2 linked regions of the Methylorubrum extorquens genome follow. The protein of the gene in region 2 binds, or shares a complex with, the protein of the main gene of each other region. Links are inferred from orthologs where the notes say so. Each region holds a gene or a part of one and is shown on either strand. Other genes may lie near its edges.

Region 1 (5,528 bases), 4.5 Mb from region 2 along the record:
CGGGCTGAGTTCCGTCGTCATCGATTCCCGCCTGATCACCGCGGCTTCGTTCCAGGCACAAGCCAATGCGCGGGCCGGGCGGCTCAGCCACGAGATCGCCGGAAGCTTCGACAGCCGCATGGCAGGCGTCGGCTTCGGCAAGCGCTACGCCTCTGAGAACCTGAGCGCCGGCTCCGAGACCTTCGATCAGGTGCTCGCCCGCTGGAAGGCCTCGCCGGAGCATAACCGCAACATGCTGATGCCGCAGCTCCGCCGCGTCGGCATCGCCCGGTTCGACGCTCCGGCGACGCGCTACAAGCGCTTCTGGGCGCTGGTGATGGCCGGCGATTGAGGCGAAGCGGCCCGAGCCCCACGCGGCCGGGCCGCCCGTCACCGCTACTGAACCTGCGCGAAGAGCGGATCCAGGCGCTTCTGCGTCAGCTTGTTGTGCTGGACGCTCTTGGCGGCCTCCAGGTTGTCGCGCTTGTCGCCGACCACCACGAGGGCGACCATACCCATCATGTAATGCGGCGCGCATTTGAAGCCGTAGACGCCTTCCTTGTCGAACTTGACCACGGCCTCCTGACCGACGGTCGTCTTGACGGTTTCGGCGCCATCGGGCGCCATGCCTTTGATCGTCTCGACGTTGTGCCCCTTGTCGGTTGGCAGGAACTTGATGCTGTCCCCGGGCTTCAGCCGGATGAGCGCGGGATCGAACACCATCATCCCGCCCGGCCCGCTGTTGAGCATCTTGACCGGCACCTCGTCGGCCGCTGCCGGCAGGGCGACGGCGAGCGTGGCCGCAGCGATCAGCACTCTAAAGATCATCATTCGTTTCCTCGGAATAATTCTTAAGATTGTCGATGAATTCATCGACAATCACGAGATACCGAGTCTTTGACTAAGCATCAAATCATTCATTACTTGCGAAATTGAATTATTATATTTTCAAGTACGCTTCACGCAAAGCATCGCGAGGCCGGACGAGCCGGGCCTTTCAAACCTGCGCGGCTGCGTGTAAACGCGGGGCTTGACGATCATCCCAGCGCCTGCGCCCCCTTGGCGCCGCCTTCGAAACGGCGGTGCGCGAGGGCGAGCGCGCGCGAACTCGATTCAAGGCGCTCAATGCCGAAACGCACCGACATCTCCTCCATTCTCATCATCGGTGCGGGTCCCATCATCATCGGGCAGGCCTGCGAGTTCGATTATTCCGGCACCCAGGCCTGCAAGGCCCTGCGGGAAGAGGGCTACCGGATCGTTCTGGTGAACTCGAACCCGGCGACGATCATGACCGACCCGGACATGGCCGACGCGACCTATGTCGAGCCGATCACCCCGGAGATCGTCGCCAAGATCATCGAGAAGGAGCGGCCCGACGCGCTGCTGCCGACCATGGGCGGCCAGACCGCGCTGAACTGCGCGCTGTCGCTGAAGCGCATGGGCGTGCTGGAAAAGTTCGGCGTGCAGATGATCGGTGCGACCGCCGAGGCCATCGACAAGGCGGAGGACCGCAACCTCTTCCGCGACGCGATGACCAAGATCGGCCTGGAGACCCCGAAATCGGAACTCGCCAACGCCTCGGCCGCCAAGAAGGCCGACCGCGACCGCTATCTCGCCGAGAAGGCGCGCATCGAGGCGGCGCAGTCGGATCCGGCCGTCCGCGCGGCGGCGCTCGCCGAGTTCGATCGGCAATGGAGCGGGGCTGAGGGCGACCGGCGGCGGCGCTACATCGAGCACGCGCTCGGCCAGGCGCTGATCGCGCTCGCCGAAGTCGGCCTGCCGGCGATCATCCGCCCCTCCTTCACCATGGGCGGCACCGGCGGCGGCATCGCCTACAACCGCGAGGAGTTCCTCGAGATCGTCGAGCGCGGCATCGACGCCTCGCCGACCAACGAGGTGCTGATCGAGGAGAGCGTGCTCGGCTGGAAGGAGTACGAGATGGAGGTCGTCCGCGATAAGGCGGACAACTGCATCATCGTCTGCTCGATCGAGAACGTCGATCCGATGGGCGTGCATACCGGCGACTCGATCACCGTCGCCCCGGCGCTGACGCTCACCGACAAAGAATATCAGGTGATGCGCGACGCCTCGCTGGCGGTGCTCCGCGAGATCGGCGTCGAGACCGGCGGCTCGAACGTGCAGTTCGCGATCGACCCGAAGACGGGCCGGATGATCGTGATCGAGATGAACCCGCGCGTGTCGCGCTCCTCGGCGCTGGCCTCGAAGGCGACCGGCTTCCCCATCGCCAAGGTCGCGGCCAAGCTCGCCGTTGGCTACACGCTCGACGAGATCGCCAACGACATCACCGGCGGCGCGACCCCGGCCTCGTTCGAGCCGACGATCGACTACGTCGTCACCAAGATCCCGCGCTTCGCCTTCGAAAAGTTCCCCGGCGCCGAGCCGACGCTGACCACCGCGATGAAGTCGGTGGGCGAGGCCATGGCGATCGGCCGCTGCTTCGCGGAATCCCTTCAGAAGGCCCTGCGCTCGCTCGAGACGGGGCTGACCGGCCTCGACGAGATCGAGATCGAGGGTCTCGGCAAGGGCGACGACCACAACGCGATCAAGGCCGCGCTCGGCACGCCGACGCCGGATCGCCTCCTCAAGGTCGCGCAGGCGATGCGCCTCGGGATCAGCCACGAGGAGATCTACGCCTCCTGCGCGATCGATCCGTGGTTCCTCGAGCAGCTTCAGGCCATCGTCGATCTGGAGAACCGGGTGAAGGCGCATGGCCTGCCGGGGACGCCGGGCGCCTTCCGCCAACTCAAGGCCGCCGGCTTCTCCGACGCGCGGCTGGCCGTGTTGACCGACGCCGACGAGGACGCCGTGCGCGCCGCCCGCCGGGCTCTCGGCGTGCGGCCGGTCTTCAAGCGGATCGACACCTGCGCCGCCGAGTTCAAGGCGCCGACCGCCTACATGTACTCGACCTACGTCGCCCCCTTCGCCGGCCAGACCGCGGACGAGGCGTACCCGTCGGACAAGAAGAAGGTCATCATCCTCGGCGGTGGCCCGAACCGGATCGGCCAGGGCATCGAGTTCGATTATTGCTGCTGCCACGCCTGCTTCGCGCTGACGGAGGCCGGCTACGAGACCATTATGGTCAACTGCAACCCGGAGACGGTCTCGACCGACTACGACACCTCCGACCGGCTCTACTTCGAGCCGCTGACGGCGGAGGACGTACTCGAGATCATCGAGACCGAGCGGCAGGCGGGCCAGCTTCACGGCGTGATCGTGCAGTTCGGCGGCCAGACCCCGCTCAAGCTCGCCCGCGCCCTGGAGGCTGCCGGCGTGCCGATCCTCGGCACCTCGCCGGACGCGATCGACCTCGCCGAGGACCGCGACCAGTTCAAGCGGCTCCTCGACAAGCTCGGCCTCAAGCAGCCCAAGAACGGCATCGCCTACTCGGTCGAGCAGAGCCGGCTGGTCGCGGCCGAACTCGGCCTGCCCTTCGTCGTGCGCCCGAGCTACGTGCTCGGCGGGCGGGCCATGGCGATCATCCGCGACGAGACCCAGTTCGCCGAGTACCTGCTCGGCACGCTGCCGAGCCTGATCCCCTCCGACATCAAGGCGCGCTACCCCAACGACAAGACGGGGCAGATCAACACGGTGCTGGGCAAGAACCCGCTCCTGTTCGACCGCTACCTTTCGGACGCGACCGAGGTCGATGTCGATGCGGTCTGCGACGGTGAGAGCGTGTTCATCGCCGGCATCATGGAGCACATCGAGGAGGCGGGTATTCACTCAGGCGATTCCGCCTGCTCGCTGCCGCCGCGCACGCTCTCGCCCGAGATCATCACCGAGCTGGAGCGCCAGACCAAGGCGATGGCGCTGGCCCTCAAGGTCGGCGGCCTGATGAACGTGCAGTACGCGATCAAGGACGGCGCGATCTACGTGCTGGAAGTAAACCCGCGCGCCTCGCGCACGGTGCCTTTCGTCGCCAAGGTGATCGGCGAGCCGATCGCAAAGATCGCCGCGCGGGTCATGGCCGGCGAGCGCCTCGACAGCTTTGGTCTCAGACGTAAGCAACTCGACCACATCGCGGTGAAGGAGGCGGTGTTCCCCTTTGCCCGCTTCCCCGGCGTCGACGTGCTGCTCGGGCCGGAGATGCGCTCGACCGGCGAAGTGATCGGGCTCGATGCCGGGTTCGGCGTGGCTTTCGCCAAGAGCCAGCTCGGTTCGGGCACGGCGGTGCCGCGCACCGGCACGGTGTTCGTCTCCGTGCGTGACGATGACAAGCCCCGCGTGCTGCCGGCGATCCGACAGCTCTCCAGCCTCGGCTTCACCATCCTCGCGACCGGCGGCACGCAGCGCTACCTCGCGGACGAGGGCATCCCGACCCAGCGCATCAACAAGGTGCTCGAGGGCCGTCCCCACATCGTCGATTCGATTAAGAACGGCGACATCGCGCTGGTCATCAACACCACCGAGGGGGCCGGCGCGCTCTCCGACTCACGCTCGCTCCGGCGGGCGGCCCTCTTGCATAAAGTGCCGTACTACACCACTCTCGCCGGCGCGATGGCGGCGGCCGAGGGGATCAAGGCCTACCTCGAAGGCGATCTTCAGGTCCGCGCCTTGCAGGAATACTTCGCGGCCTAAATAGACGTTCGTGTGCCGGGCGGCCCGCCGAGCGGAAGCGGGCGGCCCGAGAGCACACAATCGAGAGCCGTTATCCCGGCCCGGAAGGAGCGTTTCGCTCCGGCCGGGCCTCTTCATTGTGGCGCGAGACCATGAGCATCGACAAGCTTCCCATCACGGCACGCGGCTACGCAGCCCTCGAGGAGGAGCTGAAGCGTCGCCAGCAGGTGGAGCGGCAGCGCATCATCCAGGCAATCTCCGAGGCGCGCGCGCTGGGCGATTTGTCCGAGAATGCCGAGTACCATGCCGCCAAGGAGGCCCAGTCCCACAACGAGGGCAGGGTGCTCGAACTGGAAAGCATGATCGCGCGGGCCGAGATCATCGATACCTCGAAGCTGTCCGGCTCCAAGATCAAGTTCGGCGCCCGCGTGAAGCTGTTGGACGAGGACACCGAGGAGGAGAAGACCTACCAGCTCGTCGGCGAGCCGGAGGCGGATGTGCGCGAGGGCCGCGTCTCGATCTCCTCGCCCATCGCCCGCGCCCTGATCGGCAAGGCCGTCGGCGACACGGTGGAAGTCACGACGCCCGGTGGCGGCAAGTCCTATGAGGTCGTCGCCGTCGAGTGGGGAGCCTGATCCCCGTGCGCGTCCCCGGCCTCGCGGCCGTGCTCGGCCTCCTGGCCGGGGTTTTGGCCGCGCTCGCGCTCAGCGTCCCGGCCGGGGCGCAGGATTTCGACCAGGCCTTCGACCGGGTCGGCGGGATCACCGTCGATGTGCGCCCCCTGCAGGTCTACGCCCGCGGCCCGCAGACGGAGGTTCTGCGCGCCGATCTGACCGAGGCGATGCGGCGCAGCTTCCGAGACCGCATCGTCCGCGGCGCGCCGACGCTGGTGGTGCGCGTGAGCGGCCTCTCGCTCGCCGCCTATGGCGGTTCGCAAGGCGGTGACCGCAGCAGCTTCGGCGGCAGCGGCA
Region 2 (4,341 bases):
GCAGGGCTTCGCGCTCGCCGAGATCGTCGGGCAAAACACCCTCGCGCGGGCTCTGCACGGGATCCAGGCGGCGGCGGCTCTGCTTGCCGTCGCGCGGGCGCTGCCCGGCTTCGCCTTCGCCCCTCACTGGGATTCTCTGGCGCGCGACAGCCTCACCCACGGCTTCGATGCGCTGCTGTCGGAGGCGGGCGCGTTCACCGATGCCGCCCCGGTGCGGCGCCTCGATCTCCTGAGCCACGGACAGGCGATCGCGGATGCGCTCGGCGAGACCGAGCCCGGCCCGACGATCCGCCGCCGCGTCGACGCGGCTTTGCCCGGCCTCGCCGGACTGATCGATCGCGGCGGACGGCTGCCGCCCTTCGGCGATGCCCCCGCCGGCCTCGATCACGCCGCCTGGATCGCTCGGCTCTCCTCGCGGGATCCTTCTCAGAGCTACGACCTCGTCGCGGAGCGCGAAGCGGCGCCCGTTCCCGAGGGTCGCACCGCCGGCATGTTGGCGCTCCGCCACGATGGGATGGAGCAGGGCTGGGGCCATTTCGCCCTCACCCACGCCGTGCAATCACCGCACGGGCATCGCGACTGCACCTCCTTCACCTTCGCCACCGGCTCGCGGCGCTGGATCGTGGAGGGGGGCGGTGCCGAGGGCGTCGAGGTCGGCCCGGCGCGCCACTACCTGCTCTCGCCCCGCGCTCACAACGTCGCCATCCCCGACGGGTGCGAGCCAGTCGCCGGTTCGGGGAGGTTGGATGCCCGCTTCACGCTCGATGGTGCCCAGGTCCTGACGGTCTCCACCACCGTACACGGGCCCGACTACGCCCATGCGCGCCTCTTCCTCGTGCTCGACGACCTGAGGGGGATGGCCGTGATCGACCGATTCGCGCGGGTGGGGCCATCGCTGTCGTTCGAGGGGTTGCTGCATCTGCCCCCCGACGCCCTTGTCGCGCTTTCCAGCCCCCGTCGGGCGCTCGCCCAGCAGGAGGGGCGGCGGCTCGAATTCTTCGCGATTCCGCTGAAGGGGCAGGCGGCCGGGTTGGAGGTCGCCATCGGCCGCAGCGACCGGCCGCACGCGATGCAAGGATTTTGCGCGACGGGAACGGGCGGGCTGAGGCCGGCGCCGGTGCTGCGCTACGCGTTCACCGGCCGCGACACGGTCTGCGGCGGTGTCGTCGTCGCCGCGGATGCGGAGGCGGAGCAGCGGCTGGTCCGGCTCATCGCCGACGGCGCGGTGCGGCGGTGGGTGGAGGCGTAAGTGCCGGCTGGATGCGCCGGCACTCGGGAGTTGCCAGGGGTCAGAACCCGGCGCCGATGACGGCGACGGCTCGGTCGATCGACAGATAGAACACGCCGAAGGCCACCATCGCCGCGGCGGCGAATTCGAGGGTCTGGTTCGGCAGGGTCTGGAAACGGCGCATGGTCTCGCGGCCGAAATAGGCGGAGGCCCAGGCCAGGGTCAGGACCGCCGGCATCACGAACAGGTAGGACAGCGTGCTCTCGATCCGCATCGGATCGGTCGGGTCGATCAGCGCGCGGATGTTGCGCACCCACGGCGCGGAAGCCGCTGCGTAGAGCGTCGTCAGCCACGCGAGGCCGACCGCCACGCCGAGGTGGAAGGTGAACAGGCGATGCAGGCGCGAGAAGTCGTCGCGCGCGTCGTCGAGCGTCATCCGGCAAGCCCCCAATGTGTCCGGCCGCTGATTCTTGTCCGATCCGGCCATGAACCAGGGGATGGGGGGCAAGGTTGGATTTTTTGTGACGCTGCCGGGAACGGCGGCGCTGGGCCGCCGTTTCAGCCTGTTACGCCGCCGTCTCGGGGCGGTTCTCGCGCATCAGCTTCACGAAGCGCTCGAACAGGTAGTGGCTGTCACGCGGGCCCGGAGAGGCTTCCGGGTGGTGCTGCACCGAGAAGGCCGGGCGGTCGGTCAGTGACAGCCCGCAATTCGATCCGTCGAACAGCGAAACGTGGGTCTCGACTGCGGTGTCGGGCAAGCTTTTCGGATCGACCGCGAAGCCGTGGTTCATCGAGACGATTTCGACCTTGCCGGTGGTGTGGTCCTTCACCGGATGATTCGCGCCGTGATGGCCCTGACCCATCTTCACCGTGCGCCCGCCGAGCGCGAGGCCCATGAGCTGGTGGCCGAGGCAGATGCCGAAGGTCGGCACCCGCTCATCCAAGAGCTTGCGGATCACCGGCACGGCGTACTCGCCGGTCGCGGCCGGGTCACCGGGGCCGTTGGAGAGGAACACGCCGTCCGGCTTCAAGGCCAGGATGTCCTCGGCCTTGGTCGTCGCCGGCACCACCGTCACGTCGCAGCCGGCTTCCGCGAGCAGGCGCAGGATGTTGCGCTTCACGCCGTAATCGATGGCGACCACCTTCAAGCCCTGGCCCGGCGCCCGCGAGCCGTAGCCGCCCTTCACCGCCCAGACGGTCTCGGTCCAGGCCGTGGTCTCGCGGGAGGTCACCGGCGGCACGAGGTCGAGACCTTCCATCGGCGCGAGCGCCGCCGCGCGGCGTTGAAGCGCCTCGCGGTCGAACTTGCCCTCGGGATCGTTGGCGATCACGGCGTTGGGCATGCCGCGGTCCCGGATCAGCGCGGTCAGCGCCCGCGTGTCGATCCCGGTGATGCCGACGATGCCGCGAGCCTTGAGCCAGCCGTCGAGATGCGAGGAGGAGCGCCAGTTCGACGGCTTGGTGACGGCCGAGGCGATCACCGCCCCGCGCACGCCGGAGGCCGGCGCCGCTTCGAGGCTCTCCAGATCCTCGTCGTTGGTGCCGACATTGCCGATATGCGGGAAGGTGAAGGTCACGATCTGCCCGGCATAGGACGGGTCGGTCAGGATCTCCTGATAGCCCGTCATCGCCGTGTTGAAGCAGACCTCGCCGTCGGCCGCACCGGTCTGGCCGATGCCGAAGCCTTCGAGCACGGTGCCGTCGGCCAGCACGAGCAGCGCCGTCACCAGCGGTTCGCTCCAGGGCTCGGGTGCCTTGGGTTCCGGGTTCGTGCGCGCGGGATCGGCGCGCAGGGTCGCGGGTTCGTCTTGCAGCATGGGTCCGATCCGGCTTATGTCCGCCGCCTCGCGCGGCCGCTCATTCGGGCCGCGGGGCAAGGCGATATCTCTGCGGGGCTCATAGCGAGCCGGCCGCGCCCGGGTCAATCTGGGCGCGGACTCAGCCGTGCGCAATGCCCTGGACGGATTGGACGTCCGCATCGAAACAGCCGACGGGAGTCATAGCACCATGCTGCGCGAGCGCATCACCGCCGAAATGAAAGCGGCCATGAAGGCCGGCGAGAAGCAGAAGCTCTCGACCGTGCGCATGATCCAGGCCGCACTCAAGGACCGCGACATCGCCGCGCGCGGCGAGGGTAAGCCTGAGACGAGCGAAGACGAAATCCTCGCGCTCCTCCAGAAGATGATCAAGCAGCGCCAGGAGGCCGCGGGCGTCTACGAGCAGGGCGGCCGGCCCGAACTCGCCGAGAGCGAGCGTGCGGAAGCCGAGATCATCCAGACCTTCCTGCCGCAGCAACTGGACGAGGCCGAGACCCGTACGGCGATCGCCGACGCCATCGCCGAGACCGGTGCCGAGAGCCCGAAGGACATGGGCAAGGTGATCGCCGCGCTGAAGGGCAAGTATACCGGCCGGATGGATTTCGGCCGTGCGAGCGCGCTGGTGAAGGACGCGCTGGCGGGCAAGTAACCTTCCCCGTCACGCCGGTCCGGCATCGATCCGCATGCGGAAGATCGCGTAGGGCGGCTCCTGCCGGTCGGTGCCGCCGTTATGTTCCGGGCGGCGGTTGGCTTGGGCGGACGACAGGTAGAGCCAGCCGTCCGCCGTGATCCAGAACGTGTCCGGCCAGATCAGGCGCGGGTCGGTGGCGATGACCTCGACCCGGCCATCCGGGTCGCGCCGGCCCATGCCGTTGAACTCCTGCAGGCTGAGGTAAACCCGGTCGCGCGAATCGGCGGCGAGCCCGCCGGTCAGGCCCTTCTCGCCGAGATCCGTCACCGTGTCCGCCACCGCGGCGTCGTCCTTGCCGGCATCGAGCAGGGCGGCCGTCTCGACCGCGTAGAGGCGCCGGCTCATCAGCGGCGTGTAGTAGAGCCGCGCACCGTCGGGGCTCAGCGCGATGCCGTTGGCGCCGCCCTTGATCGGGCTCGTCGTGCCGTCGGGCTCGCGCTTCAGCAGCACACGGCCTTCGACGATCTTGAGGATGTCGGGCACCGATTGCGTGCTGGCATGCTCTGCGAGCCGCCGCACCGCGCGCCCAGTTGCCAGATCGACGGCGATCAGCGCGCCCGCGCCGGTCTGGCCCTGATCGGTGATGTAGGCCGCCTCGCGTCCCG

Evidence for each region. The genes of interacting proteins can lie anywhere in the genome.
Region 1: the proteins of carA (region 2) and carB are in contact, whole or in part, in a solved structure (PDB 1KEE), measured with the Escherichia coli proteins. The link is inferred for Methylorubrum extorquens from one-to-one orthologs.

What each region holds. Positions count from the first base shown.
Region 1 is NZ_JALJXF010000001.1:4,932,065-4,937,592, reverse strand. Bases 786-4,778 are described here. They hold carB (carbamoyl-phosphate synthase large subunit), read left to right. Parts: upstream 786-1,104; coding sequence 1,105-4,578; downstream 4,579-4,778. Other genes in these bases: greA (transcription elongation factor GreA), read left to right, coding at 4,716-4,778; J2W78_RS22980 (pseudoazurin), read right to left, coding at 786-810. In the rest of the region: J2W78_RS22985 (CAP domain-containing protein), read left to right, coding at 1-331; more of J2W78_RS22980, read right to left, coding at 376-785; more of greA, read left to right, coding at 4,779-5,192; J2W78_RS22965 (hypothetical protein), read left to right, coding at 5,198-5,528. UniProt on the Escherichia coli protein: Large subunit of the glutamine-dependent carbamoyl phosphate synthetase (CPSase).
Region 2 is NZ_JALJXF010000001.1:400,120-404,460, forward strand. The notes cover bases 921-3,726. They hold carA (glutamine-hydrolyzing carbamoyl-phosphate synthase small subunit), read right to left. Parts: upstream 3,046-3,726; coding sequence 1,795-3,045; downstream 921-1,794. Other genes in these bases: J2W78_RS01970 (heparinase II/III domain-containing protein), read left to right, coding at 921-1,249; J2W78_RS01975 (hypothetical protein), read right to left, coding at 1,290-1,664; J2W78_RS01985 (GatB/YqeY domain-containing protein), read left to right, coding at 3,236-3,694; J2W78_RS01990 (major royal jelly family protein), read right to left, coding at 3,704-3,726. Also shown: more of J2W78_RS01970, read left to right, coding at 1-920; more of J2W78_RS01990, read right to left, coding at 3,727-4,341. UniProt on the Escherichia coli protein: Small subunit of the glutamine-dependent carbamoyl phosphate synthetase (CPSase).